One region of the Streptomyces sp. NPDC030143 genome, then DNA from elsewhere that is predicted to be linked to it. Evidence: riboswitches for the same ligand, from Rfam matches in the RefSeq annotation. Region 1 holds a riboswitch; the other holds the start of a gene.
The links. A riboswitch is a leader RNA that binds a small molecule or an ion and turns the genes downstream of it on or off. The one in region 1 is predicted to bind S-adenosylmethionine.

Region 1 (14,863 bases):
ATGGGCCGGAACGGCTCCACCACCTCATCCACCCCGCCGCCGGATGAAGAGCGGCATCTGGCGCGACGGGCGCTGCGTTGGACCATCATCGGCGTGGTGGTCAGCACCGTGATCGCCCTGGTGTCCTTGTACGTGGAATCCCGCGGACCCGATGACGGCGGTTCCGACTCGAGCACCACGACGGACTCCAGCCCGCTCGTCGACCCGGGCGCCACGGAAAGCGGCGAGAGCACGACCGGTACCACCCCGACCCCCACCCCCACCCCCACCGACTCCGGTGTCGACGGTCTGACCGCCGCCGAGCTCGAGCTGCGCGACTCGCTCAACAGCGACCAGTGGTCGCGCGAGAGCTGCACGCACACGGAGTGGCGGGGAGCGAAGGCCGCTCTGTACTGCACGGTGACCACGGTGGACGCGAACGGCGTCAACCACGCGGGCAAGGCGAGCGTGGTGGTGTACGCCACCGAGCCCGAGCGGGACTCCGTCTTCCAGAGCCTCGCCGGCCACTTGCAGGAGGGGGACTGCCGGGCGCAGACGAACGTCCGCGGCACCTGGCGTGAGAACAACACCGGTGAAGCCGTCGGTGACATGGTCTGTTACCCATCGAACACCAGCCGGTACGTGTTCGTGTGGACCTACTACGACCGACCCGCACTCGTTCAGATCACCGGCCCCGACCACACCGCACTCGCCGGATGGTGGAGCACGATGGAGCCGGTGTTCGTCGATTGAGGCCGGTCATCTCCGGTCATCTCCGGTCGTCACCGGCCTGCCGGGTGGTGCCCTTGCGGCGGCGCAGGCCCGCGCGGTGCAGGAGGCGGACCACCTCGCGGCTGCTGACCTCCACCGCGCCCGCGCGGACCAGGTCCGCGTACCGGTGCGCCGGGATGTCGTAGTGGTCCCGTTCGAAGGCGCGTCGCGGCACGCCCGACTGCTCGGCGAAGCGGTGGAGTTCGTCGTAGGAGACGTCGCTGACGAGGTGGGACCACAGGCGGCCGTGGCCCGGCCAGGTCGGCGGGTCGATGTAGATCGTCACAGCGCCTCACCGCACCTCACGACGACGGCGCCCCGCCGGCGGCCGACCCCAGCGAACCCACCCGGGCGACCCTCACGCCCGCCTTGTGGCACACCCAGTGCGGGTCGGGGCCGAGTTCGGGTTCGACGTCGAGGGCGTGCGGGTCGCCCGAGCCGCAGACCGGGCACAGCGGCCAGCGCCCGTGCCGCTCCAGCAGGGCGTCCTGGACGTCCTGCGCCACCAGCCCGGCCACGAAGTCGGCGCCATCCGGCCACTGCTCGACCCACCAGCGCCGCTGCACGACGGAGTCCTCCACCAGCGACACGACGTCCGCCTGCGCCACCTGCCCCGCGACCAGATCCGCGAGGACGAGGGCGCGCGCCGCGTGCAACGCCTGCTCCAGAGGGCTGACGAGTGTGCCGGAGGGGTCACCGGAGGGGTCTGAGGGGTCCATGCACCCATTGTGCGCACCCTTGACCCCCTTCCCGGTACGAAAATATCTTTCCCGTGTGTCCCAGGACGTGAAGGAGATTTTCGGCGACGCCCTCGCCGCCAAGGTCCGCACGCTGGCCCCCACCCTCACCCGCTCCATGCAACGCGTCGCCGAGGCCGTCGCGAGCGACCCCGCCGGCTGCGCCGCCCTCACCGTCAGCGGCCTCGCCGAACGCACCGGCACCAGCGAGGCGACGGTCGTGCGCACCGCCCGCCTCCTCGGCTACCCCGGCTACCGCGGCCTGCGGCTCGCCCTCGCCGGCCTGGCCGCGCAGCGGCAGTCGGGCCGCTCCCCGGCCATCACCACCGACATCGCGGTCGACGACCCGATCGCCGACGTCGTCGCCAAACTCGCCCACGACGAACGGCAGACCCTCGCCGACACCGCCGCCGGCCTCGACACCGCCCAGCTCGGCGCGGCGGTCGCCGCCGCGGCCACCGCCCGGCGCATCGACGTGTACGGCGTCGGCGCGAGCGGGCTGGTCGCGCAGGACCTCGTCCAGAAGCTGCTGCGGATAGGGCTCATGGCCCACGCCCACAGCGACCCGCACCTCGCCGTGACGAACGCGGTGCAGTTGCGCGCCGGGGACGTCGCCGTCGCCGTCACGCACTCCGGGTCGACCCGGGACGTCGTCGAGCCGCTGCGGGTGGCGTTCGAACGGGGGGCGACCACCGTCGCGATCACCGGGCGGCCGGGCGGGGCGGTCGCCCAGTACGCCGACCACCTGCTGACGACGTCGACGGCCCGCGAGAGCGAACTGCGGCCCGCGGCGATGTCCTCCCGCACGGGGCAGCTGCTGGTGGTGGACTGCCTGTTCGTGGGGGTCGCCCAGCGGATTTACGACCGGGCGGCGCCGGCGCTGGCCGCGTCGTACGAGGCGCTGGCGCACCGGCACCGGTAAGACCGTAGATCCGACGGTTCGTGGGGACGCGCGGCGCCGCGGTGGTGGTCGCGCGGTTCCCCGCGCCCCTCGGGTGAGCCTCCCGCACCGAACACGAAAAAGGGCCGTTCCCCATGACCTCCAGTTCTCGCCGTGACGACCTGCTGCGCCGTCAGCTCGACTCCCTCACCACCGAGGCCTTCCGCCCCGAACTCGCCGACATCGACCGGTTGCCCACGTTCGACATCGCCCGGCTGATGAACGGGGAGGACGCCGGGGTCGCCGCGGCCGTCGCCGAGCGGCTGACCGAGATCGCCCGGGCCGTCGACGCCGTCGCCGAGCGGATGGCGCGCGGCGGGCGGCTGGTGTACGCGGGGGCGGGCACGGCGGGGCGGCTGGGAGTGCTGGACGCGTCGGAGTGTCCGCCGACGTTCAACACCGATCCCGGCCGGGTCGTCGGGCTGATCGCGGGCGGGCGGCGGGCGATGGTCGCCTCGGTGGAGGGCGCCGAGGACTCGCGGGAGCTGGCCCGGGCCGATCTGGCCGGGCTCGCGCTGACCGCCGACGACACGGTGGTCGGGATCTCCGCGTCAGGACGGACGCCCTACGCGCTGGGCGCCGTGGAGTACGCGCGGGCCCGGGGCGCCCTGACCGTGGGGCTGTCCTGCAACGCGGGCAGTGCGCTGGCGGCGGCGGCCGAGCACGGGATCGAGGTCGTCGTCGGACCGGAACTGCTCACCGGGTCGACCCGGCTGAAGGCGGGCACGGCGCAGAAGCTGGTGCTGAACATGCTGTCGACGATCACGATGATCCGGCTGGGCAAGACGTACGGGAACCTGATGGTGGACGTACGGGCCTCGAACGAGAAGCTGCGGGCCCGGTCGCGGCGGATCGTCTCGCTCGCGACGGGCGCGGCCGACGAGGACGTGGAGCGGGCGCTCGCGGCGACCGGCGGCGAGGTGAAGGACGCCATCCTGGTGCTGCTGGCGGGGGTGGACGGCCCGTCGGCCGCCCGCCTTCTGGAGGAGTCCGGCGGTCATCTGCGTGCCGCGCTGGCGGCGGCCGGGGGCTGAGCCGCACGCTCAGCAGGTGCCTACCGATCCCCGTGCCACGGCCGCCGCGATCCTCCCGCTGGTCGGCGGCCCCGCGAACGTCACCTCCGTCGCCTGCTGCATGACCCGGCTGCGGCTGGGCCTGGCCGATCCCTCCCGGGTGGAGGAGGCGGCGCTGCGGGCGCTGCCCGGCGTCCTGGGGCTCGTCGCGGCCGACGGCACCTACCAGGTGGTCCTCGGGCCGGGCGTGGTGACGAGGGTGACGGCGGCCTTCGAGGAGCTGACGACCCGCACGGTCGACGAGGCACTGACGGCCGGTGACCACCCGGCCGCCCGCACACCCGGTGCCCGGCCGGCAACCCGCACGCCCGGCGAGGGACCAGCGACAGGCGAGGAACCGTCGGCCCGTGTGTCCGGGGAAGCACCGTCGGCCCGCACGCCCGGGGAAGCACCGTCGGCCCGCACGCCCGGGGAAGCACCGTCGGCCCGTGTGTCCGGCGAGGAGCTCGTCGCCAGGGGGGCCGCGTTGCGGGCCGCGCAACGCCGGCGCAACGCCACGCCGTTCAGGACGGCCCTGCGCCGCGTCGCGGCCGTCTTCGTGCCGCTCATCCCCGCGCTGATCGGCTGCGGCATCCTCGCCGGCGTGAACGGCCTGCTGACGAACGCCGGTGTGCTGCCGGGCCTCACCCCCGCCCTGGCCGCGGTGGCCTCGGCCTTCATGGCGCTGATCGCCGTGTTCGTGGGCGTTGACACGGCGAAGGAGTTCGGCGGGACACCGGTGCTCGGCGGTGCCGTCGCTGCGATCGTGGTGTACCCGGGCGTCGCGAAGGTCGCCGCGTTCGGGGTGACGCTCTCCCCCGGCCAGGGCGGGGTCCTCGGCGCGCTGGCGGCCGCGCTGCTGGCCACCCGCGTCGAGCGGTGGTGCCGCGGCCGGGTCCCGGACGCCCTCGACGTGCTGGTCACCCCGACCGTGACGGTCCTCGTGGCGGGCCTGGCCACGCTGTACGGCCTGATGTACGCGGCCGGCGCGGTGTCCTCGGCGATCGGCACGGCCTCGACCTGGCTGCTGGAGACGACCGGCGCGTTCGCCGGGCTCGTTCTGGGCGGGCTGTTCCTGCCACTGGTGATGCTGGGCCTGCACCAGGCCCTCATCCCCCTGCACGCCACGCTCATCGAACAGCAGGGCTCCACCGTGCTGCTGCCGATCCTGGCGATGGCGGGCGCCGGCCAGGTCGGCGCGTCCCTCGCGGTGTACGTCCGGCTGCGCCACGACGTCTCCCTGCGCACCACCATCCGCTCGGCCCTGCCGGCCGGACTCCTCGGCGTCGGCGAGCCCCTGATCTACGGCGTCTCGCTCCCCCTGGGCCGCCCCTTCCTCACCGCCTGCGTGGGCGGTGCGGCCGGCGGCGCCTTCGTCGGCTTCTTCGCGATGCTCGGCGACGGGGTCGGCGCGACCGCGATCGGCCCGTCCGGCTGGGCGCTGTTCCCGCTGCTGTCCGGTGACCGCGGCTGGGCCCCGGCCTTCGGGGTGTACGCGGGCGGTCTGCTGACGGGGTACGCCGTCGGCTTCGCCGCGACGTACCTCCTCGGCGTCCCCGACCACGCCACCGGCGGCCTCCCCGACCACGACACCGGGCACCTCCCCGACCACGTCCCCGACCGCGCCGCTGACGGCGTCCCCGACCACGACACCGACCGCGCCGCTGACGGCGTCCCCGACCACGACACCGGCGGCCTCCCCCACCGCGTCCCCGACCACGACACCGACACCGACAGCCTCCCGCACCGTGACGCCCGCGCCGGGTCCGCCACGGCCGACGGCGACCCGGCCCCGCCCCGGTCCACGTGACGAGGCGGCCGAGGGCCCGGCCGACGCCGTGGCCGCCGTCCGGGAGCAGGCGGGGTCCACGTCGTCGCCGGGGTGCTCCGGGCGCGTCGTGAGGCGGGCGACTACGGACAGGGAGGTGTCGGGCGCCTCGTGCCGACACGGCCCACCCGTGCCGGGCTCGGTGCCGGTTGCCGACCCCCGCGAGGCAAGGCGCCAAGGTCCGCGTCGCAGGCGTCAAGAGCCCGCCCGACGACGGCGACCGGCAGGCCCGTGGACCGGGACCGGCAGGCCCGGCGACGGCGACCGGAAGGCCCGACGACGGCGACCGGCAGGCCCGTGCACCGCGACCGGGAGGCTGTCCGCCATCGGCGCGGGGAGAAGCCGGACGGGCGCGATCCCGTCGACCGGCTGCCCGCGTCCTACCCTGGAACGGCAACCGCAGAGCCGCCCCTCGCCCACGGCTCCCGCCCCGACGAGTCAAGGACCGCGCCCACCGCCATGAACCACGCCCAGCTCGCCCACCTGGGCCGTGCCCTCCGTCTCCTCGGGGAGCACGGCGAGGCACTGACCGCCGACACCCCGGACGCCCGGCTGCGCGAGGTCAGGGACGATCTGCGGCGGGCCCTGGAACTGCTCGACGACAGCGTGACCGGCGCCGCGCCCGCCACCCGCTGCGCCGAGCACCCGCACGGCCCCGTCGACGAGGGCGCCCCCGACCTGTGCCTGCTGTGCGAGACCCGGCGCAGGACGGCCCGCCGGGCCGAGTTCGACGGCCCGGCCCCGCAGGCGCCGCGCACCGCCGCCGCCCCCTCCCGCTACGGCACCAGCGCCGACCGCCCGCAGCCCCAGCAGCGCTGGCGGCCGGAACTGTGGAACGGGCAGGAGTGGCAGCTGTGCGGCACCCCGCGCCGCGACCGCCGCGAGGCCGAGCTGTACCTGGCGGCCCTGCGCCGCGGATCGCGCCCCGCCATGGCCTACCGGCTGGTGCACGAGTTCACCGACTACGAGGTCCTGCGCGTCTGGGGCACCCCGGTGAAGGTGGACATCGAATCCCTCGGCAACCTCTGATCGGCCCCGCCCCGGCCCCGCCCCGGCCGCGCCCCCGCCCCGCCGGCACGGTCGACGGCCCGCTCCCTCAGCCGTGCCGTTCGACGAACTCCCGCGTGCGCTCCGCGTCCAGCTCGCGGACGGTCTCGTGGGCCCGCGGGTCGCGTGCGTGGAAGGTGTGGAACATCGGGCTCCCGGGCTCCCCGAGCACCACCAGCGAGGCCGACGCCCCGCGCACGGCACGTTCCGTCCCCGGTGCCGCGGTCAGGTCGACGCGGTTGACGACGCCGGGCGTCACCCACACCGGCACCGACTCCAGCAGCCCGAAGAGCTGGAGGTGGTAGTGCCCGGTCAACACGACCCGTACGTCACTGCCCCGCACGGCCGCCGCGAGCTCGTCCGGGGCCCGGAGCCCGAAGACCGGCTGGGTCGCCGACAGGTCCAGGGCGATCGGCGGATGGTGGAGGGCGAGAACCGTGCCCCGCTCGGCCGGGGTGCTCAACACACCTGTCAGCCAGTCCAGTTGGGGCGAGCTCAGCCGGCCGTACACCTTTCCCGGCACCAGCGAGTCCAACGTCACGAACCGCCAGCCGGCGACCGTGCTCACGGCGGCGCGCTCACCTCCGTCCACCCCCGCCTCGGCCCGCTGGGTGCCGTCCGCCGCGAGGTGTCCGCTGCCCAGCACCTTCGTGAAGGCGGACCGCTCGTCGTGGTTGCCGGTGGTGTAGAAAACCGGTGCGTCCAGCGCCCGCGCGAAGTCGCCGACCAGCTCCCGCACGGCCGTGTAGGCCTCCACCGCCCCGTCGTCGGCGAGGTCGCCGGTGACGACGACGGCGTCCACGTCCCGCAGCGAACGGAGCTCGTCGAGCATCAGCCGCAGGGAGGCGGTCGCGTCGCCGCCCCGGGCGTCCGGGGCGGCGACCCGCTCCAGATGGGTGTCCGAGAGATGAAGGATCCTCATCTCCCGGACCCTACCGAGCGGTCGGCCTCAGCTGAGGCTCTTCAGCGCGGCGGCGTCGTACGGCTTCAGCTCGTCGAAGCGGCCCGCCAGGACCTTCGCCGCCCACTCGGGGTCCTGGAGCAGCGCGCGGCCGACGGCGACCAGGTCGAACTCGTCGCGCTCCAGCCGGTCGAGCAGGTCGTCGATGCTCTTGACCTCGGAGCCCTCACCCATGAAGCCCTTGATGAAGTCGCCGTCGAGACCGACCGAGCCGACGGTGATGGCGGGCTTGCCGGTGAGCTTCTTCGTCCAGCCCGCGAGGTTGAGGTCGGAGCCGTCGAACTCGGGGAGCCAGTAGCGGCGGGTGGAGGCGTGGAAGGCGTCGACGCCGGCCGCGGCGAGCGGGGCGAGAACGGCCTCCAGCTCCTCGGGGGTCTCGGCCAGGCGGGCGTCGAAGTTGTCCGACTTCCACTGCGAGTAGCGGAACACGACGGGGAAGTCGACGGAGACGGTCTCCCGCACGGCGGCGACGATCTCGGCCGCGAATTTCGTCCGCGCGACCGCGTCACCGCCGTAGGCGTCGGTACGGCGGTTGGTGGTGGCCCACAGGAACTGGTCGAGGAGGTAGCCGTGGGCGCCGTGCAGTTCGACGCCGTCGAAGCCGATGCGCTCGGCGGCCGCGGCGGCCTCGGCGAACGCGCCGATGACGTCGTCCAGGTCGCGCCGGGTCATCGCCCTGCCGGCGCCCTCGGTGCCGTCGAGCCGGATGCCGGAGGGACCGACCGCCGGGGCGTCGGCGTAGGGGGGCTCGCCCTGGCTGCGCACCATGCCGATGTGCCACAGCTGCGGCATGATCGTCCCGCCCGCCGCGTGCACGGCCTCGGCGACCTTCGCCCAGCCCGCGAGCTGCTCGTCCCCGTGGAAGCGTGGCACCCGGTCGCTCTGCCCGGCCGACTCGTGGCCGACGTACGTGCCCTCGGTGACGATGAGGCCCACCCCGGCGGCGGCGCGCCGGGCGTAGTACGACACGACGTCCTCGCCGGGGACACCGCCCGGGGAGAACATGCGGGTCATGGGCGCCATCACGATGCGGTTCGGGACGGTGAGGCCGTTGATCGTCACGGGCCGGGAGAGGATCTCGGCGGCGCGCGAGGCGGAGGTGGCGGAGGCGGTGGCGGAGGCGGAGGTGGTGGCGGTCACGAGGGCAGCTCCTGGGCGGTGGAACGGATGGGTACCGGATGGTATGTGCACGCGCATTCAGTGCCTGCCCCCACGTCAACCCGCGGTCCTGCGCGCGGCATTCCGGATGGCGCCCCCCGGCCCTGTGATCCCGCCCACGCCCGCCGTCGGCCCCGGGCGGGGCCCGGGGCCGTGTTCCCGCCGCGGAGAACGCCCGAGGGCGGCACCCCCTGCGTCGGCAGGGGGTGCCGCCCTCGGTCCGAAGGACAGGCGATCAACCGTCAGGTCGATCAGAAGTCCATGTCACCGCCCGGCATGCCGCCGCCGGCCGGCGCGGCGGCCTTCTCCGGCTTGTCGGCGATGACGGCCTCGGTGGTGAGGAACAGCGCGGCGATCGACGCGGCGTTCTGCAGCGCGGAGCGCGTCACCTTGGCCGGGTCGATGATGCCCTCGGCGACCAGGTCGACGTACTCACCGGTCGCGGCGTTCAGGCCGTGGCCCGGGGTCAGGTTGCGCACCTTCTCCACCACGACGCCGCCCTCGAGGCCGGCGTTGACGGCGATCTGCTTCAGCGGGGCCTCGAGCGCCAGCTTGACGGCGGCGGCACCGGTGGCCTCGTCGCCCTCGAGCTCCAGCTTCTCGAAGACCTGGGAGGCCTGGAGCAGGGCCACGCCGCCACCGGCGACGATGCCCTCCTCGACGGCCGCCTTCGCGTTGCGGACGGCGTCCTCGATGCGGTGCTTGCGCTCCTTGAGCTCGACCTCGGTGGCGGCACCGGCCTTGATGACGGCCACGCCGCCCGCGAGCTTCGCCAGGCGCTCCTGGAGCTTCTCGCGGTCGTAGTCGGAGTCGCTGTTCTCGATCTCGGCGCGGATCTGGTTCACGCGGCCCGCGACCTGGTCCGAGGAGCCGGCACCGTCGACGATGGTGGTCTCGTCCTTGGTGATGACGACCTTGCGGGCCTTGCCCAGGAGGTCCAGGGAGGTGTTCTCGAGCTTGAGACCGACCTCCTCGGAGATGACCTCGCCGCCGGTGAGGATGGCGATGTCGTTCAGCATCGCCTTGCGGCGGTCGCCGAAGCCCGGGGCCTTGACGGCGACGGACTTGAAGGTGCCGCGGATCTTGTTGACGACCAGGGTCGACAGGGCCTCGCCCTCGACGTCCTCGGCGATGATCAGCAGCGGCTTGCCCGACTGCATGACCTTCTCCAGCAGCGGGAGCAGGTCCTTGACCGAGGAGATCTTGGAGTTGGCGATCAGGATGTACGGGTCGTCGAGGACGGCCTCCATACGCTCCATGTCGGTGGCGAAGTACGCCGAGATGTAACCCTTGTCGAAGCGCATACCCTCGGTGAGCTCCAGCTCCAGACCGAAGGTCTGGGACTCCTCGACGGTGATGACGCCTTCCTTGCCGACCTTGTCCATGGCCTCGGCGATGAGCTCGCCGATCTGGGTGTCGGCGGCGGAGATGGAGGCCGTGGAGGCGATCTGCTCCTTGGTCTCGACGTCCTTGGCCTGCTCGAGGAGGGCGGCGGAGACGGCCTCGACGGCCTTCTCGATACCGCGCTTGAGGGCCATCGGGTTGGCGCCGGCGGCCACGTTGCGCAGACCCTCGCGGACCAGCGCCTGGGCCAGGACGGTCGCGGTGGTCGTACCGTCACCGGCGACGTCGTCCGTCTTCTTGGCGACTTCCTTGACCAGCTCGGCGCCGATCTTCTCGTACGGGTCCTCGAGCTCGATCTCCTTGGCGATGGAGACACCGTCGTTGGTGATCGTGGGGGCGCCCCACTTCTTCTCGAGGACGACGTTGCGGCCCTTGGGGCCGAGGGTCACCTTGACGGCGTCCGCGAGCTGGTTCATGCCGCGCTCGAGGCCGCGCCGCGCCTCCTCGTCGAACGCGATGATCTTGGCCATGTGAAGTGGTCCCTCCAGGACTGGGGGTGATTCCTTCGGACCGCGCCCGCGCCCGCGACGGACGGCTCGCCTGCCTCGTGGTTCCTTGCCCCACCCGGCCTGCGGGCCTCACCGACCCGGTCCTTCGTTGTCACTCTCACCTTCAGAGTGCTAACGCCAATGATTAGCACTCGCCCCTGCCGAGTGCAAGCGGCTCGGGGGGATCCGACCCGGACGAACGGGACAGGGCCGCCCTCGCCCGGCCCCGGCAGCACGAAGGGCCCGCACCCCCGTCGGGGAGCGGACCCTTCGTTGAAAAACGTTCAGGCGGTGACGCGAACCATGTCGGCCTGCGGGCCCTTCTGGCCCTGCGAGATCTCGAACTCGACCCGCTGGCCCTCTTCCAGGGTGCGGTAACCGTCCATCTGGATCGCGCTGTAGTGGACGAAGACGTCCGCACCACCGTCGACCGCGATGAAGCCGTACCCCTTCTCCGCGTTGAACCACTTGACGGTGCCCTGAGCCATGCCTAACTCCCCTATTACTGGCCCTTGCACAGATCCACACTTCGCGGACCCGGGTCAGACCTCACCCCCCAGATTGGTTGGGGGCGTGCGCCGGAACGCGTCGACCGCGGCCGAATGTATCTGTCCAACTGCCGTCTGCAACAGGTCAATCGGACGAGAATTCTGGACGTCGACGGTCCGGAAGATGGGGAGAATTCACCCGGATTCAGGGCAAGTCGGGCCCCACAAAGGGAACGAAAGGCGCAAAATACCTGCACACTTTGGCTACTTCTCATCGCATCCGAAGCCGGAACTCCAGGCGTTCGAGAGGCGAATGGGCGGCGCGTTCCCCAACTGTACCGCGCTCAACCACACTGAATTGCCCCCTCCGCTTCTCTCGCGGTGGGGGCAATTCGACGAACGCTCGGTAATCACTGTTACCGAAGGTAATGACACGCGGTCTCAGCCGCCCGCCACTGCCGGAATGATCGACACGCCGGCGCCGTCCGGAGTGGCCGTCTCCAGCCCCTGCTCGAAGCGGACGTCGTCGTCGTTGACGTACACGTTGACGAACCGGCGCAGCTTGCCCTGGTCGTCGAGCACCCGGGCCGCGATGCCCGTGTGGTTCTTCTCCAGGTCGGCGATGACCTCGCCGAGGGTCGCGCCCTCGGCGGCGACCTCGGCCCGGCCACCGGTGTAGGTGCGCAGGATGGTGGGGATGCGGACGGTGACGCTCACGATGGAACCTCCGGTCGGGTGGAGCGCCCCGGACAGGGGCGCGGGGCTGGATCGGTGTGCGGCTGCCGCCGCGCGGGCGCGACCAGCCCCCGCCGGCCCGCGGACGCGACGGCTATGCGAGACCAGCCTCGCGGAACGACTCCAGGTTGGGGCGGATCGTCGCGGTGAGACCCGTACCCGCCACCGCGTCCAGCGTCTTCAGCCCGTCGCCGGTGTTGAGCACGACGGTCGTGAGGCTCGGGTCCAGCAGACCGTTCTCGATCAGCTTGCGCGTGACGCCGACCGTCACGCCACCGGCGGTCTCCGCGAAGATGCCCTCCGTCCGCGCCAGCAGCTTGATCGCGTCGACCACCTGCTCGTCGTTCACGTCCTCCACCGCGCCGCCGGTACGCCGCGCGATGTCCAGCACGTAGGGCCCGTCCGCCGGGTTGCCGATGGCCAGCGACTTGGCGATGGTGTCGGGCTTCTGCGGGCGGACCACGTCGTGGCCCGCCTTGTACGCGACGGACACCGGGGAGCACCCCTCGGCCTGCGCGCCGAAGATCCTGTACGGCCTGTCCTCGACGAGCCCGAGCCCGATCAGCTCCTGGAGCCCCTTGTCGATCTTCGTCAGCTGCGAGCCGGAGGCGATGGGCACGACCAGCTGGTCCGGGAGCCGCCAGCCGAGCTGCTCGCAGATCTCGTACGCCAGGGTCTTGGAGCCCTCCGCGTAGTACGGTCGGAGGTTGACGTTGACGAAGCCCCAGCCCTCGCCCGCCGGGTCGCCGATGAGCTCGGAGCAGAAGCGGTTGACGTCGTCGTAATTGCCCTCGATGCCGACCAGCTCGCCGCCGTAGATCGCGGCCATGACGACCTTGCCCTGCTCCAGGTCGTGCGGGATGAACACGCAGGAGCGGAAGCCGGCGCGGGCCGCGGCGGCGCCGACGGCGCCGGCGAGGTTGCCGGTGGAGGAGCAGGACAGGGTGGTGAAGCCGAAGGCGCGCGCGGCCTCCAGCGCCTGGGCCACGACCCGGTCCTTGAAGGAGTGGGTCGGATTGCCGGAGTCGTCCTTCACGTACAGGCCGCCGGTCACGCCCAGTTCGCGCGCCAGGTTGTCGGCCTTGACGAGCTTGGTCCAGCCCGGGTTGATGTTGGGCTTGTCCGCCACGTCGGCCGGGACGGGCAGCAGCGGCGCGTACCGCCAGATGTTCGCGGGTCCCGCCTCGATGCGCTTGCGCAGCTCCTCGGTGTCGTAGGAGGAGAAGTCGTAGGCGATCTCGAGCGGGCCGAAACACTCCTCGCAGGCGAAGAGCGGGCCGAGGGGCACGCGGTGGCCGCACTCGCGGCAGCTCAGCGCTGCGGCGGGGCCGAGGTCGACGGAGTTCGTGGTGGTGGCAACTGTCTGCGCAGCCATGTGAGGCGAGGCCCTTTCTCCTCATCTTCCTCACGACGCATCTCGCCGTGAGACGGATTTGGCACCTTCCCTAGCCGGGAGCCCCGCCACTTCGATGTGACAAGAGCCGGCTGGAGGGTTGCCGGGGCTTCATCGGGCCGTGTCCCTCTGCCCCTCTGGATGAGCGGTATGTGGTTGTCGGCGCGGGAGAGACCGGACATGCGATGGTCATCCGCGTTGTTCAAGACTGTAACCGAAGGCCAGGACAGTTGAGATAGTCGTCCGAACCGCGAGATGGATCACACGGTCACCCGGCGTGCACCAGGTGTGATCACGACAGTGAGGAGCCTCAGACCGTGCTGGAAGAAGTCGAGCGCTGGCTCACCACCCGTTCCTGGTCCGTGACCGATCGCCCGCTGCACGGGATTCTGGCCGCCAAGCGTGCCTCGGGGCAGTCAGTGTCCGTGGTCCTGCCCGCGCTGAACGAGGAGGAGACGGTCGGTGACATCGTCGCGGTGATCCGTCACGACCTCGTGCGGCAGGTGCCGCTGGTCGACGAGATCGTCGTCGTCGACTCCGGTTCCACCGACCGCACGGCGCAGGTCGCGGCGGCGGCCGGCGCCCGGGTGGTCCACCGCGACGCGATCCTGCCCCGGATACCGGCCGTGCCCGGCAAGGGCGAGGTGCTGTGGCGGTCCCTGCTGGTCACCACCGGCGACATCGTCTGTTTCGTCGACGCCGACCTGAGGGAGTTCTCCTCCGACTTCGTCTCCGGGATCGTGGGCCCGCTGCTCACCGACCCGGACGTCGACCTCGTCAAGGCCATGTACGACCGCCCCCTGGGCGGGGCGGCGGGCCAGGGCGGCCGGGTCACCGAACTGATGGCCCGCCCGCTGCTCAACATGCACTGGCCGCAGCTGGCCGGGTTCGTGCAGCCGCTCGGCGGCGAGTACGCGGCCCGCCGCGGCCTGCTGGAACAGCTGCCCTTCCCCGTCGGGTACGGCGTGGAGCTGGGCATGCTGGTCGACGCCCTGCACCTGGTGGGCCTGGACGCCCTCGCCCAGGTGGACGTGGGGGTGCGCAAGCACCGCCACCAGGACGGGCAGGCGCTCGGCCGGATGGCGGCGGCGATCTACCGCACGGCCCAGCTCCGCCTGGCCCGCGGCCATCTCGTGCGCCCGTCGCTGACCCAGTTCGAACGCGGCACGGACGGGTTCGAGCCGCGCACCTACTCGGTGGACACCGAGGAACGGCCGCCGATGGCGGAGATCGCGGAGTACCAGTCGCGCAGGGTGGCCTGATGTCCCCGACCGGCCGTATACGGCCCGTTCACCGAGCGAAGGCGTACGTTTGAGCGGATCCGGGCCGGGCTAGGTTGAGGCGTATGGCTTCCACGCACGGTGCTCAGGTGCTGGTCGCGTCCAATCGCGGCCCGGTTTCGTACGAGGTGCCCCCGGGCGGTGAGGACGGCCCGCTCCGCGCGAAACGCGGGGGCGGCGGCCTGGTCTCCGGCCTGTCGGCGATCGGCCCGGACGCGGGCGCGCTGTGGGTGTGCTCAGCGCTGTCCGACGGCGACCGGGAGGCGGTGCGGCGCGGGGTCGGCGAGCCGGGCGTGCGGATGCTGCCGGTCCCGGCCGACGTGCACGCCGACGCGTACAACGGCATCGCCAACTCCGTGCTGTGGTTCGTCCACCACCTGCTGTACCAGACCCCGCTGGAGCCGGTGTTCGACGCGGAGTTCCGACGCCAGTGGGCCTCGTACGAGACCTACAACCGGGCCTTCGCGCAAGCGCTGGCGCAGGAGGCGGCGGAGGGCGCCGCGGTCCTGGTGCAGGACTACCACCTGTGCCTGGTCCCCGGGATGCTCCGCGAGCTCCGTCCCGACCTGCGCATCGGACACTTCTCGCACACGCCGTGGGCG
Region 2 (14,863 bases), on a different contig from region 1:
CAGCCACGGCTGCACCGGCATGAGCACCGCGAACGCGCAGTGGTTCTTCGAGAACGTCCGCGAGGGCGACGTCGTCCAGGTCGTCAACAGCTACGGCCACACGATGGAGAGCTTCGGCAACGGCTTCGGCGACTGGAACCTCGACTGGACGAAGTGGCGCGAGGGCAGCGCCCTGTCCGGCGGCGCGCAGAAGGCAGCCGAAGAGAACACGTCGAGACTGCGACCGGCGAGCGTGTAGGCGCCCGGCAGGAGGCGCAGGAGGCGCAGGAGGCGCAGGAGGCGCAGGAGGCGCAGGGGGTCGCGCGGCGGGCCGGGCGAGCCCGCGGGGCCGCCGACGGAGCCCCCCACTCCCCGTCAGGCGCTCACGGCCGCCCTGCCGCGCAGCAGGGACGCCAGCGCCCCCGCGAACTCCACCGGCTCCACCGGCAGCGTCACCGCCGCGTCGGCCCGGCTCCAGGTCGCCAGCCACGCGTCCTGCGGCCGCCCGATCAGCAGCAGCACCGGCGGGCAGCGGAACACCTCGTCCTTGATCTGCCGGCACAACCCCATGCCCCCCATGGGCACGGCCTCGCCGTCGAGGACGACGACGTCGATCCCGCCCTTGTCCAGTTCCGAGACGACGGCGGCCTGGGTCGCGCACTCCACGATCCTCACCACCGGGACGTCCGCGGCGGGCCTGCGCCCGGTCGCGAGCCGCACCTGCTCTCGGGTGGTGGAGTCGTCGCTGTAGACCAGCACCGTGGCGGTCGGCTGCATTGTTCCTCCGATGACGTCAGCGTCGTACGGACAGGCCCGTGGGGCGGATGTTACTCCGCCGGGCATCCGGTCAACACCTGTTGGAACAGGGCTTCGATGGGCCATACGGGCACTGCACACGGTGTGGACACTCCGAACGGCACCCCCCGGAGTGAGGGCGGGATAAGCGACCGACATAATGTCGGTCGTGGCGACAGCAACGACAGTAGAAACCGGGCACGCGCACCCGTCGGTCAATCGGCCGAACCTCACCAGCGTCGGAACCATCATCTGGCTGAGTTCCGAGCTGATGTTCTTCGCGGCCCTCTTCGCGATGTACTTCACCCTGCGATCGGTGACGGGACCCGAGTTCTGGAGTGAGAAGGCCGAGGCCTTGAACTTCCCGTTCTCGGCGACGAACACCACGATCCTGGTGCTCTCCTCCCTCACCTGCCAGCTCGGCGTGTTCGCCGCCGAGCGCGGGGACGTGAAGAAGCTCCGGGGCTGGTTCATCGTCACCTTCGTGATGGGTGCGATCTTCATCGGCGGTCAGGTGTACGAGTACACCGAGCTGGTCAAGCACGAGGGCCTCTCGCTCTCCTCCGACCCCTACGGCTCGGTCTTCTACCTGACCACCGGTTTCCACGGCCTGCACGTGACGGGCGGCCTCATCGCCTTCCTGCTGGTCCTGGGGCGCACCTACGCGGCCAGGAGGTTCACCCACGAGCAGGCGACCGCCGCGATCGTCGTGTCCTACTACTGGCACTTCGTCGATGTCGTCTGGATCGGCCTCTTCGCCACGATCTACATGATCAAGTAGCCGGGCCCGCACCCGCACATCCCAGAAGCATCGACGCAGAAGATCCTGACACCGGGGTAATCCGTGAAAAAGCTCTCCGCACGACGACGCCATCCGCTGGCGGCGGTCGTCGTCCTACTCCTCGCGCTGGCGGCCACCGGGGGGCTGTACGCCACGTTCGCGCCCGCGAGCAAGGCGAAGGCAGACGAAACCGCCCAGTCCCTCGCCATCGAAGAGGGCAAGAAGCTCTACGCCGTCGGCTGCGCCAGCTGCCACGGCACCGGCGGTCAGGGCAGCTCCGACGGTCCGAGCCTGGTCGGCGTGGGCGCCGCGGCCGTGGACTTCCAGGTCGGCACCGGCCGTATGCCCGCGGCGACCTCCCAGGGCGCCCAGGTGCCGCGGAAGAAGGTCATCTACACGCAGGCGCAGATCGACCAGCTCGCCGCGTACATCTCCTCGCTCGGCGCCGGTCCGTCCATCCCGACCGAGGCCCAGTACGGCGCGGAGGGCGCGGACATCGCCAAGGGCGGTGACCTGTTCCGCACCAACTGCGCTCAGTGCCACAACTTCACCGGCAAGGGCGGCGCCCTGACCAGGGGCAAGTTCGCGCCGACCCTCGAGGACGTGGACCCCAAGCACATCTACGAGGCCATGCAGACCGGCCCGCAGAACATGCCCTCCTTCCCCGACACCACCCTGTCGGAGCAGAACAAGAAGGACATCATCGCGTACCTGAACGCGGTCAACGGCGAAGAGTCGGAGAGCTACGGCGGTCTCGAGCTGGGCGGCCTCGGGCCGGTCAGCGAGGGCCTGTTCGGCTGGATCTTCGGTCTCGGCGGACTGATCGCCGTCGCCGTGTGGGTTGCCGCCCGGACCGCAAAGGCCAAGAAGTCATGAGTAGCCAAGACATTCCAGAAGAGAACCTGCCCGCTGAGCAGGACCACGCGCACGGTGCGGTGGGCGTCGCGGACGAGAAGAACCCGTTCGCCGACCCCGGGCTGCCGCCCCACGAGCACCGCATGCAGGACGTCGACGAGCGGGCCGCCAAGCGGTCCGAGCGCACGGTCGCCCTCCTGTTCACCGTGTCGATGCTGGCCACCGTCGCCTTCATCGCCTCGTACGTGGCGATCCCGCACGACAAGATCGTCTACATCTTCCCGATCGGCCACATCAGCGCGCAGAACTTCGCCCTCGGTCTGACCCTGGGCCTGTCCCTGTTCAGCATCGGCGCGGCGGCGGTCCACTGGGCGCGCACCCTGATGTCCGACGTGGAGATCGCCGACGAGCGGCACGCGATCGAGGCGACGCCCGAGGTCAAGGCCAAGGTCATGGCCGACTTCAAGCAGGGCGCCAAGGAGTCCGTGATCGGCCGTCGCAAGCTGATCCGCACCACGATGTTCGGCGCGCTGGCGCTGTTCCCGCTCTCCGGCGTCGTCCTGCTGCGCGACCTCGGTCCGCTGCCCGAGGACAAGCTGCGTCACACGCTGTGGGCCAAGGGCAAGCTGCTCGTCAACGTGAACACCAACGAGCCGCTGCGTCCCTCGGACGTCGCGGTCGGCTCCCTCACCTTCGCCAAGCCGGAGGGCCTGGAGGAGCACGACCACGACTTCCAGACCGAGATCGCCAAGGCGGCCCTGATGATCGTCCGCATCCAGCCGGACGACATCAAGGACAAGCGCGAGCTCGAGTGGTCGCACGAGGGCATCGTGGCGTACTCGAAGATCTGCACCCACGTGGGCTGCCCGATCTCGCTGTACGAGCAGCAGACGCACCACGTGCTGTGCCCCTGCCACCAGTCCACCTTCGACCTCTCCGACGGTGCCCGAGTGATCTTCGGTCCCGCCGGCCACGCCCTGCCGCAGCTGCGCATCGGCGTGAACGACGAGGGCTACCTCGAGGCGCTCGGCGACTTCGAAGAGCCCGTCGGTCCTGCCTTCTGGGAGCGCGGATGAGTAACAACGACGACCGCCGCAAGGCACCCGCGGGCGAGCGGGTCGCCGACTGGGCCGACGGCCGGCTGGGGATCTACTCCCTGGCCAAGGCCAACATGCGCAAGATCTTCCCGGACCACTGGTCCTTCATGCTGGGCGAGATCTGCCTCTACAGCTTCATCATCATCATCCTCACGGGTGTGTACCTGACGCTGTTCTTCCACCCGTCGATGAACGAGGTGGAGTACCACGGCAGCTACGTCCCGCTCCAGGGCCAGCTGATGTCGGAGGCGTTCAGCTCCACGCTGCACATCTCCTTCGACGTCCGCGGCGGTCTGCTCATCCGGCAGATCCACCACTGGGCCGCGGTGATCTTCCTCGCCGGCATGTTCGTGCACATGATGCGCGTCTTCTTCACGGGCGCCTTCCGCAAGCCGCGCGAGATCAACTGGCTGTTCGGCTTCCTGCTGTTCGTCCTGGGCATGTTCACCGGGTTCACCGGCTACTCGCTCCCGGACGACCTGCTCTCCGGCACCGGTGTCCGCTTCACGCAGGGCGCGATCCTGTCCGTGCCGATCGTCGGCACGTACATCTCGATGTTCCTGTTCGGCGGCGAGTTCCCGGGCGGCGACTTCGTCGCGCGGTTCTACTCGATCCACATCCTGCTGCTGCCGGGCATCATGCTCGGTCTGGTGGTCGGCCACCTGATCCTGGTCTTCTACCACAAGCACACGCAGTTCCCGGGCCCCGGCCGGACCAACAAGAACGTCGTCGGCATGCCGCTGCTGCCGGTCTACATGGCCAAGGCCGGAGGCTTCTTCTTCCTGGTCTTCGGCTTCATCGCGGTCCTCGCCGGCATCGCGTCGATCAACCCGATCTGGGTGCTCGGCCCCTACCGCCCGGACCAGGTGTCCACCGGCGCCCAGCCCGACTGGTACATGGGCTTCGCCGAGGGTCTGATCCGCGCCATGCCGGGCTGGGAGATCAACTTCTGGGGCCACACGCTCGTCCTGGGCGTGTTCATCCCGCTGGTGCTCTTCGGCCTGTTCCTCGGTGTGATCGCGATGTACCCGTTCATCGAGTCGTGGATCACCGGCGACAAGCGCGAGCACCACATCCTGGACCGCCCGCGCAACGCCCCGACCCGTACGGCCTTCGGCGTCGCCTGGGTCACCGGCTACATGATCATGCTGATCGGCGGTGGCAACGACATCATCGCCACCCACTTCCACCTGTCGATCAACGCGGTCACCTGGTTCGTCCGGATCGGCTTCTTCGTCGGACCGGTCCTGGCCTTCATCGTCACCAAGCGGATCTGCCTCGGCCTCCAGCGCCGCGACAAGGACAAGGTGCTGCACGGTCGCGAGACCGGCACCATCAAGCGCCTGCCGCACGGTGAGTTCATCGAGGTCCACGAGCCGCTCAGCCAGGAGCAGCTGTACACGCTCACGGCGCACGAGCAGTACGCGCCGGCCGAGATCGGCCCGACGGTCGACGAGAACGGTGTCGAGCGCAAGGTGAAGCGTTCGGAGAAGGTCCGCGTCAAGCTGAGCAAGGCCTACTTCGGCGAGGAGAGCCAGATCCCCAAGCCCACCGTCGAGGAGTACAGGGAGATCACGAGCGGCCACGGCCACCACTGATCGCTGCGTCGCCACGCAACGGCCGAAGGGCCCCGTCCGGTGTTCGGACGGGGCCCTTCGCCGTGCCCCGGGGCTGGATAGGGTGGACCCGTTGAGACGCGTGTCCCGCACGGCGGGACCGGACTGACCCAGGAGCGGCTGATGAGCGCTGTGACCCCCGCTGGAGGCGACACCGCGGCGGGCCGTTCCTGGCCCGAGGTGCTGAACGCCCTGTTGGACGGCCGTGACCAGAGCGCCGACGCGACGGCCTGGGCGATGGACCGGATCATGCGGGGCGAGGCCACCGACGCGCAGATCGCCGGGTTCGTGGTGGCCCTGCGGGCCAAGGGCGAGACCGTCGCGGAGATCAACGGTCTCGTGCGGACGATGTACGAGCACGCCAACCTGATCGAGGTCTCGGGCCGCACGGTCGACATCGTCGGTACCGGCGGCGACGGCGCGAAGACGGTCAACATCTCCACGATGTCGGCGCTGGTCGTGGCCGGCACCGGCGCGAAGGTCGTCAAGCACGGCAACCGGGCGGCCTCGTCCGCGTCGGGCTCCTCGGACGTCCTGGAGAAGCTGGGCGTCAACCTGGACCTGACCCCGCAGCGGGTGGCCGAGGTGGCCGAGGAGGCGGGCATCACCTTCTGCTTCGCCGTCAAGTTCCACCCCGCGCTGCGTCACGCGGGCGCCGCCCGCGGCCAGTTGGGCATCCGCACGGTGTTCAACGCCCTCGGCCCGCTGACCAACCCGGCGAAGGTCCGCGCCCAGGCCGTCGGGGTCGCCGACCCGCGCATGGCGCCGATCATCGCGGGCGTCTTCGCCGAACGCGGCAACTCCTCCCTGGTGTTCCGCGGCGACGACGGTCTCGACGAGCTGACGACGACGTCCACCTCCCGCGTCTGGGTCGTGCGCGACGGAACGGTCGCCGAGGAGGCCTTCGACCCGCGGGACGTGGGGATCGAGCCGGTCCCGGTGGAGGCCTTGCGCGGCGGTGACCCGTCGTACAACGCCGAGATCGCCCGCCGTCTCCTGGACGGCGAGACGGGCCCGGTGCGCGACGCGGTGCTGCTGAACTCGGCGGCCGCCCTCGTCGCCCTGGACCCGACCGGGGACCCGCTCGCCGAGCAGCTGCGGGCCGGTATGGCGCGGGCCGCGGAGTCGGTCGACTCGGGCGCCGCCCGGCGGGTCCTGGAGCGGTGGGTGGCGGCCAGCAACGCGTAGTCCCGCCCGGGGTGCGGTCCCGCGATCCGGACAGGAGTTGCGGGACCGCGATCACCTGACGTACGTTTCCGAGCAGGTCATGAGTGACAGTCATGAGGCCCCGGCCGACTGTCCGGCAACCCTCCGTCCGTGGCGGGGTGCCCCGGGTGAAGACCAGGCCGTGGGCAGCGAGGTCCTCGGCAAGCGCGGACCCCTCCCGAAGCCAGGGGTCCTGGTCTCGAGGAGCCTTCCGTGAGCCGGCGAATGCGATAGGGCCGCAGAGCCCCGCCTCCGCACCCTCCTTTCTCCTTCCACCGTGCTCGAGCCGCGTCCGCTCGCACGGTGTCTCCGTCCTGCCTGTCACGGGAGTTTCGCCATGTCCGTCTCCACCGCTGCCGCCGTCCGTTCCGTCGGTGCCCCGCTGCCCGTCCTGGGGCGGGACGTCACCGTCCCGCTCGTCACGGGCGGCGAGGTCGCCTACGCCGCGCTCGACTACGCGGCCAGCGCCCCCGCCCTCCAGCGCGTCTGGGACGACGTGGCGGCCTACGCGCCGTACTACGGCAGCGTCCACCGCGGCGCCGGCTACCTCTCCCAGCTCTCCACGGACCTCTTCGAGAACGCGCGCCGGACGGTGGCGGAGTTCCTCGACTGCCGCGCCGACGACCAGCTGGTCTTCACCCGCTCGACGACGGACTCCCTCAACCTCCTCGCCCGGGCCCTCCCGGCCGGCTGCCGGGTCTTCGTCTTCGAGACCGAGCACCACGCCGCGCTGCTGCCCTGGCAGGACGCCCGGGTCACCTTCCTCGACGCCCCGCGCACCCCGCGCCAGGCCGTCGAGACCCTGGAGCGCGCCCTCGCCGACCGCACTGTGCCGATCGAGGGGGGCCACGGCCCGGCCCTGGTCTGCGTCACCGGCGCCTCCAACGTCACCGGCGAGCTGTGGCCGGTGCGGGAGCTGGCGGCGGTCGCGCACGCCCACGGCGCCAGGATCGTCCTGGACGCCGCCCAGCTGGCCCCCCACCACCCGGTGTCCGTCCGCGACCTCGACGTCGACTGGGTGGCCTTCTCCGGCCACAAGCTGTACGCCCCGTTCGGCTCCGGTGTCCTGGCCGGCCGCGCCGACTGGCTGCGCGCCGCCGAGCCGTACCTCGCGGGCGGCGGGGCCAGCCGCAAGGTCACGCGGCGCGAGGACGGGGGAGTGGACGTGGAGTGGCACGACAGCGCCGCGCGGCACGAGGCAGGCTCCCCGAACGTGATCGGCGCCTACTCCATCGCGTCGGCCTGCAAGGCCCTCACCGAGGCCGGTCTCGACACCCTGGTCGCTCGCGAGCGGTACCTGATCGCCAAGGTCCGCGAGGGCCTCGCCGAGGTGCCCGAGGTCCGCATCCTGTCCCTCTTCGGCGACGACGCCCCCCGGGTCGGCGTGATCTCCTTCGTCGTCGAGGGCTGGAACAGCTCGCACCTGGCCGCCGCGCTCTCCGCCGAGTACGGCATCGGCGTCCGCGACGGCCTCTTCTGCGCCCACCCCCTGGTCCGCACGCTGCTCGGCAGCGAACCCCGGAGCCAGGGCGAGTGCGGCGCCCCGGAGGCCGCCCCGGGCGAGCGGTCCCTGAACGCCGTCCGGGTCAGCTTCGGCGCCGGCACCCCCGACGAGCACGTGGAGCGTTTCGTCGACGCCGTGAAGGAGCTCGTGCGGGACGGTGCGAAGTGGCGCTACCGGACGGAGGACGGCCGCTGCGTCCCGGCGGTGTGAGGACCCCGCGCCTGAGGCGGTGGGCCACGGGGTCAGAGGCGCCTCGGGCGGTGCCCCGTGCGGTCAGGAGTCCAGCCCGATCGCGAACGCCGCCTCCAGGTCGTGCTGGGAGTAGGTGCGGAACGCCACGTGTGTGTCGGTGGCCTCGACGCCCGGGATCTTGCTGATCCGCCCGGGGATCACCTCGGCCAGGTCCTCGTGCCGGCGCACCCGCACCATCGCGATGAGGTCGTAGGTCCCGGTGACGGAGAAGACCTCGCTCACGCTCTCCAGCCCGGCGATCGACTCGGCGATCTCGGGGATCCGGTCCACGCTGGTCTTGATCAGGACGATCGCGGTGATCACGGCTGGTTCTCTCCCTCGGAGGCCGGAGCAGGGGCGGCCCTCACTCTAGTCGTCCCTCCGAAACGGGCCCACGCGTAGCCGAGGCCCAGGCCGAAGCCGATCAGGTGCGCCAGGTACGCCACACCCGGCCCCTGTCCGGCCCGGGCCGCCGCCAGCCACTGCAGCGCAGCCCAGAAGGGCAGGACCACCCAGGCCGGGAAGCGCAGCGGTAGGAAGAACAGGAACGGCAGGAGACTGGTCACGCGCGCCCGGGGAAACAGGAACAGGAACGCCCCGAGGACCGCCGAGATCGCCCCGGAGGCGCCGATCAGGGGCTGCCCGGAGTCGGCGTTGGCGGCGGCGTAGCCCAGCAGGGCCAGGCAGCCGCAGCCGAGGTGGAACAGCGTGAACCGGAGGTGGCCCATCCGGTGCTCGGTCATCGCCCCGAAGACGTAGAGGAAGAGCATGTTGCCCAGCAGGTGCACCCAGCTGCCGTGGACGAACAGGGCCGTCGCGGGGGTGAGGGCGGCACCCGGGGAGCCCTCGAACAGGTCGGCGGGGATCACCCCCCAGCGCCGGAAATAGGCCCGCTGGGCGGCCACGAGCGCCTCACCGGTGCCGTGGGCGGGGTTGAGCCCGGAGGCCGGGCCGATCGCGAAGACCAGACAGCACAGGCCGATCAGTGCGTACGTCACCGGTGCCGACGGCCGCCGGATCGCCCGGCCCACGGTCCCGTTCCTGTCGCCGATCATGGACACAGAGCATGACGTAACCGGACACACTCTGCCGGATCGCCTCGCCGCCATGGACGGGCGGGCGGCGAGTACCTGCCAGGCCGTAGGGTTACGAGCCACACAGACCGGGGAGCCTTGGGCGCGACCCGACGCCGGAAGAACGACACTGGAAGGAAGCGGACAGTCCATGACGGTTCCCCTGCCGACCGCCACGACACGGTGGCGCTGCACCCTCTGCGGCAACCTCACGCGGTTCGACGTGACGCGCTCGTCGAAGGTCGTCGAGTACGTCCACCTCGATCTCGCCGGAGAGCCGAAGGTCGAGGAGCGCGAGGTGGTCAGTGAGACCATCGAGTCGGTGCGGTGTCGTTGGTGCAACGCCGTGGACCAGGTGGAACTCGTGGACAGGCCGGGTGCCGGCTCCTGACGGGGAGCGGGCCCGCACAGCTAGTGGGGTGTGACGGATGGTGGAGACCACGGGCGGGGGGCCGGGCGACGGCGCCGCCGAGGTGCTCGACCGTCCGCTGCCCGACGGCGTGCGCCGCCGTGTGGTGCAGATCGTCTCGGACGGCTTCGGCGGTCTGACCGTCGGCGAACTTCCCGCGCAACTGCGCCAGTACGCCCGGTTCGCGCCGAACCGGCGGGCCAAGTTCGCGGGCAACGCGATGGCGGCCGCGCTGGAGACCGATCCGCTGTTCCGCCAGCGCATCGCCGAGAAGTTCAGAGAGGCCCAGCCGGAACTGGCCGGCGCCCTCGACTCCGGCTCGCCGCCCCCGGCCGCGGACCCGCTCGACGTGGCGGCCGCGGCCTACGTACTGCGGCCCACCTCCTGGACCAAGCTGGTGACCGCGGCCGGCGAGGAGGCGCAGCGGGCGGACGCCGAGCGCGCCGACGAGGAGAGCCGCGCGGAGCTGGAGCGGCTGCGCGAGCAGCTCTCCCAGGCCCGGGAGCAGACCCGGACCGAGACCGAACGGCTGCGCGCCGAGCTGGAATCGGCGAAGAGGGAAACCGAATCGCTGCACCGCAAACTGCGTTCCGCGCTCAGTGACGTCAAGCGCGGCGAGGCCGCGCTGCGCAAGATGCAGGGCGAGATCGAGACCGTACGCGCCGAAGGGCATGCGCAGGTGTCGGCCGCCGAGAGCGAGACGCGGCGGCTGAAGGCGCGTCTCGGCGAGGCGGAGGCGGCCCTGGAGGCGACCCGTCGGGCGGCCCGCGAGGGGCGCAGCGTCGAGGACATGCGGGTACGGCTGCTGCTGGACACCGTGCTGGACGCGGCCCAGGGGCTGCGCCGGGAGCTGGCGCTGCCGCCGGTGTCCGTGCGCCCGGCGGAGACCGTCGACGCGGTCGAGCCGGGCCGGATGACTCCGAAGGACATCGCGGCCCGCGCGCTGTCCGAGAACGATCCGGCGATCCTGGACCAGTTGCTCGCCCTGCCGCAGGCCCATCTCGTGGTCGACGGCTACAACGTCACCAAGACCGGCTATCCGCAGATGCCGCTCGAGCAGCAGCGGCTGCGGCTGCTCGGACAGCTCTCGCAACTCGCCGCGCAGACCGGCGCCGAGGTCACCTGTGTCTTCGACGGCGCCGAACTCGCCGCGCCGGTGCTGCTGGCGCCGCCGCGCGGAGTGCGGGTGCTGTTCTCCAAGCCGAGGGTCACCGCCGACGAGCTGATCCGCCAACTGGTGCGCGCCGAGCCGCCGGGCCGGCCCGTCATCGTCGTCTCGACCGACCGCGAGGTGGCCGACGGGGTCGCCAGGGCGGGGGCGCGTCCTGTCGCTTCTGCGGTACTCCTCAGGCGACTGACCTGAAGGTCAACATAGATGATTGAATGCCCGAATTGGCGGGATCGTCACGCAACGTAGCGTCAACCGCGCACTACCACACGTGAGTCGGGCGTAAAGAATGCGTTGCGGCACCGACTTTTTCGGTGCCAGGATTTGAACTGATCACAGGATGGTCACTAGGGTCTGCCATCGAACCTCCGGCCGAGTGATCACTCACAAGAAGGAGCTCGACCTCCGTGGCGTCCCACCGTCGACCCAAGCAGCCCAGTCGCGCACGTGTGACCGTGCTGACCACCGCGGCCGCCGCCGCCGTCGCTCTGAGCTCGCAGGCCGCCAACGCCGCTCCGAACGAGAAGCCCACCAAGGACGAGGTCAAGTCCAAGGTCGACAAGCTCTACGAGGAAGCCGAGCAGGCCACCGAGAAGTACAACGGGGCCAAGGAGAAGCAGGAGACCCTCCAGAAGGAGATCTCCACCATCCAGGACAACGTGGCCCGCGGCCAGGAAGAGCTCAACGGGCTGCGCGACAGCATCGGCCTGGCGGCCGCCGCCCAGTACCGCAGCGGCACCATCGACTCCTCCCTCCAGCTGTTCCTGTCCTCCAACCCGGACGACTACCTGGACAAGGCGTCCACCGCGGACCAGCTCAGCGCCCAGCAGGTCGAGTCGCTGAAGAAGATCCAGGAGAAGCAGCGCGAGCTCGCCCAGGACCGCTCCGAGGCCTCCGCCAAGCTCAAGGACCTGGCCTCCACCCGCACCGAACTGGGCAAGAAGAAGAAGGAAGTCCAGGCCAAGCTCGCCGAGGCGCAGAAGCTCCTCAACACGCTGACGGCCAAGGAGAAGGCCGACCTGGCCGCCGCCGACGCCCGCGCCAGCCGGGACGCCGGCGAGCGCGTCGACCTCGGCAACACCGCGCCCGCCTCCGGCCGCGCGCTCGCCGCCTTCCAGGCCGCCCAGGGCAAGATCGGCTCGCCGTACGTCTACGGCGCCGCCGGCCCCAACTCCTTCGACTGCTCGGGCCTGACCTCCTGGGCCTTCGCCCAGGCCGGCGTGAAGATCCCGCGGATCTCCCAGGACCAGGCCAACGCGGGCACCCGCATCTACTCGCAGGCCGACCTCAAGGTGGGCGACCTGGTCATCTTCTACGGCGACCTGCACCACGTCGGCTTCTACGCCGGCAACGGCCAGGTGCTGCACGCTCCGCGCACCGGCACGGTCGTGCGCTACGAGTCGATCAACAACATGCCGTTCCAGTTCGGCGTCCGGATCTGAGCACGCTCGAGATCGCGACACCACACCGCCCGAACGGGCGAATCGCCACGACGTGAACTGACCCCGCGCCCCGCCCATGACCTGCGTCTGAGGCGGGGCGTCACGTTGTGTGTCCGCCGAGGTCTTTGGAGGGCCCCCTGTCGCGGGGCTACTGTCTGCCGCGTTTCCTCGTCCGCCAGTGGAAGGAGCGCGGCTTTCCGTGGGGTCCCATCGCCGCCTTGCACCGTCCGGTTTCGACCGTGGCGCCCTGTGCGTCCTGTCCGCCGCGGCCGCCCTCCTCGGCGCCGTGTCCGCCGCCGCACCTGTCCAGGCCGCGCCGCAGGAGGACACCCGGGCCGAGGTGGACCGCCTCTACGAGGAGGCCGAGAAGGCCACCGAGGCCTACAACGAGGCCGGTGAGAAGGCCGGCACACTGCGCCGGCAGGTCGGTGACGCGCAGGACCGGATCGCCCGCAGCCAGAAGCACATCAACGACCTGCGCGGGCAACTCGGCGCGCTGGCCGGCGCGCAGTACCGTTCCGGCGGCCTGGATCCGGCACTGGCCCTGCTGTTCTCCGACGACCCCGACGACTACCTCGACAAGGCCTCGGTCCTCGACCGCATCACCCACCACCAGGCCGTCGAACTGAAGGACCTTCAGGACGCGATGCGCTCCCTGGCCCAGGAGCGCGTCGAGGCCAGGCGCAGGCTGGGCGAGCTGGAGAAGAGTCGGCAGGCCGTCGCACGGCACAAGAGGACCGTCGAGCAGAAGCTCACCCGGGCCCGGCAGTTGCTGAACTCGCTGACGGCCGCGGAGCGCGCCGCCTACGAACGGGCCTCGCGCTCCGGCCGCACCGACCTGCCCGGCCCCGGCGCCGTCCCCGTTTCCGGCCGTGCGGCCGCCGCCGTGGCCGCCGCCCGCGCCGCGCTCGGCAAGCCCTACGTCTGGGGCGCCAACGGCCCCACCGGGTTCGACTGTTCGGGCCTGATGCAGTGGTCGTACGCGCAGGCCGGGATCTCCCTGCCGCGCACCTCGCAGGCCCAGGCGCACGCCGGCCGGCGGGTCCCGCTCTCCCAGGCGCGGCCCGGCGACCTCGTCACCTACCGCTCGGACGCCAGCCACGTCGGCATGTACGTCGGCGACGGCAAGGTCATCCACGCCCCCTACCCGGGCGCGCCGGTGCGCTACGACCCGGTCGGGATGATGCCGGTGTCGGCGGTGACCAGACCCTGAGCCGACCGGGTTCCGGTCCGGGCGGGGCACCGTACGATCGGGAGGATGGGCGGTCGAGGGCGGGTGCGCGGATCCGGGGTCGTGCGGTCCTGTCTGCTGCTCTCGCTGCTGTCGGTGTCGCTGGTGGGCTGCGGCGGGCGGCCTGGCGTCGACAGCGCCCGGGCCGAGGTGCAGGCGGTGCTCGACCGGCGGGCGGCCGCCGTCCTCGCCCACGACGAGCACGCCTACGCCGCCACCGGCAGCCCCGCCGGCTACGCCCGGCTGCGGGCCGTTCCGCTGGCCGCCTGGTCCTACCGGGTGACCGCCGTCCACCGCGACGCGGGCACCGCCACGGCCGACGCCGACCTCAGCTACCGCATCGAGGGCCACGACCGGGCCCCGGTGACCACGGGCCGCGCCCTGCGCCTGACCCAGGACGCGGACGGTACGTGGTCGGTGCTCTCGGAGGGGCCCGCGAAGAGGGCCGCCGTCCAGTTGTGGGACCAGGGCGCGGTGACCGTCGTGCGGGGCGCCCGCAGTCTGGTCCTCGGGGTGGGCCAGTCCGGCGAGCGGCTGCGGACGTACGCCGGGCTCGCCGACCGCGCCGTCCCGGCGGTCTCCGAGGCGTGGGGCACGGACTGGGCGCAGAGCGTCGTCGTCCTCGTCCCGCGGTCGCTGGACGGCATGGCGGCGCTGCTCGGCTCGCCCGCCTCCTCCTACCGGGGCATCGCCGCGGTCACCACGGGCGAGACGGGCGGCGCGCCCGAGACGCCCGCGGACCGCGTCATCGTCAACCCGGACGCGTACGGCCTGCTCGGCCCGCTGGGGCAGCAGGTGGTGCTCACCCACGAGACCACGCACGTCGCCACCCGCGCTCACACCAACGGCGCCACTCCGCTGTGGCTGTCGGAGGGCTACGCCGACTGGGTCGGCTACCGCGGCTCCGGGCGCACACCGGACGAGGTGGCCCCCGAGCTGGGCAGGGCCGTCGCCGGCGGACGGGTGCCCGCGACGCTCCCCACGGACGACGACTTCGGCTTCGGCGGGGACGCGACGCGGCTGGCGCGGGCCTACGAGGGCGGCTGGACGGCCTGCCGGATGATCGCCGAGCGGTGGGGCGAGGAGCGGCTGGGGGCGTTCTACCGCGCTGTGGGCGAGCACGGGAGGCGGGACGGGGCGGTCGAGGACGCGCTGAGGAGCGAGCTGGGCACGACCCTGGAGACCTTCACCGCCGACTGGCGGGCCTACCTCACGGCGCGGCTCGGCTGAGCCCCTCGCTCTCCTCCAGGAGGGCGACGGCCTCGGTCAGCCAGGCCAGCTCCGCCGTGGTCGTGGCCCGGGCCACGCGGAGCATGCCCTGGCGGAAGAGGTCCCCGGCCTCTTCCGCGCGGACGGGCTTCGCGCCGTCGTAGAAGAAGCTCGACGGGGTCCGCAGGAAGTCCAGGCGGCGGCGGAGCACGGCCGCCTGCTCGTGCCGGTCGGGCAGGTGGCGCAGGAAGGCGAGGACGGTGTTGA

Region 2: it holds a riboswitch for S-adenosylmethionine, as region 1 does, so the genes downstream of both, ACZ4YY_RS02050 (aminotransferase class V-fold PLP-dependent enzyme) here and thrC (threonine synthase) in region 1, are expected to answer to the same signal.

The regions. Positions count from the first base shown of each region.
Region 1 is NZ_JBVIAY010000007.1:148,930-163,792, reverse strand. It holds gene ACZ4YY_RS15075 (hypothetical protein) at 94-732, shown strand; gene ACZ4YY_RS15070 (DUF4031 domain-containing protein) at 749-1,036, opposite strand; gene ACZ4YY_RS15065 (hypothetical protein) at 1,053-1,469, opposite strand; gene ACZ4YY_RS15060 (MurR/RpiR family transcriptional regulator) at 1,525-2,409, shown strand; gene murQ (N-acetylmuramic acid 6-phosphate etherase) at 2,523-3,461, shown strand; gene ACZ4YY_RS15050 (PTS transporter subunit EIIC) at 3,478-5,289, shown strand; gene ACZ4YY_RS15045 (hypothetical protein) at 5,767-6,336, shown strand; gene ACZ4YY_RS15040 (metallophosphoesterase family protein) at 6,404-7,276, opposite strand; gene ACZ4YY_RS15035 (NADH:flavin oxidoreductase) at 7,304-8,455, opposite strand; gene groL (chaperonin GroEL) at 8,725-10,347, opposite strand; gene ACZ4YY_RS15025 (cold-shock protein) at 10,650-10,853, opposite strand; gene ACZ4YY_RS15020 (ubiquitin-like small modifier protein 1) at 11,295-11,570, opposite strand; gene thrC (threonine synthase) at 11,683-12,963, opposite strand; SAM riboswitch class I at 12,982-13,129, opposite strand; gene ACZ4YY_RS15010 (glucosyl-3-phosphoglycerate synthase) at 13,299-14,243, shown strand; gene ACZ4YY_RS15005 (alpha,alpha-trehalose-phosphate synthase (UDP-forming)) at 14,327-14,863, shown strand, end outside.
Region 2 is NZ_JBVIAY010000001.1:454,955-469,817, reverse strand. It holds gene ACZ4YY_RS02085 (L,D-transpeptidase) at 1-238, shown strand, start outside; gene ACZ4YY_RS02080 (response regulator) at 355-756, opposite strand; gene ctaE (aa3-type cytochrome oxidase subunit III) at 935-1,555, shown strand; gene qcrC (cytochrome bc1 complex diheme cytochrome c subunit) at 1,619-2,431, shown strand; gene qcrA (cytochrome bc1 complex Rieske iron-sulfur subunit) at 2,428-3,486, shown strand; gene qcrB (cytochrome bc1 complex cytochrome b subunit) at 3,483-5,105, shown strand; gene trpD (anthranilate phosphoribosyltransferase) at 5,247-6,311, shown strand; SAM riboswitch class IV at 6,387-6,503, shown strand; gene ACZ4YY_RS02050 (aminotransferase class V-fold PLP-dependent enzyme) at 6,667-8,043, shown strand; gene ACZ4YY_RS02045 (Lrp/AsnC family transcriptional regulator) at 8,107-8,388, opposite strand; gene ACZ4YY_RS02040 (rhomboid family intramembrane serine protease) at 8,385-9,119, opposite strand; gene ACZ4YY_RS02035 (hypothetical protein) at 9,289-9,528, shown strand; gene ACZ4YY_RS02030 (NYN domain-containing protein) at 9,566-10,909, shown strand; gene ACZ4YY_RS02025 (C40 family peptidase) at 11,122-12,156, shown strand; gene ACZ4YY_RS02020 (C40 family peptidase) at 12,356-13,369, shown strand; gene ACZ4YY_RS02015 (hypothetical protein) at 13,415-14,617, shown strand; gene ACZ4YY_RS02010 (PadR family transcriptional regulator) at 14,598-14,863, opposite strand, start outside.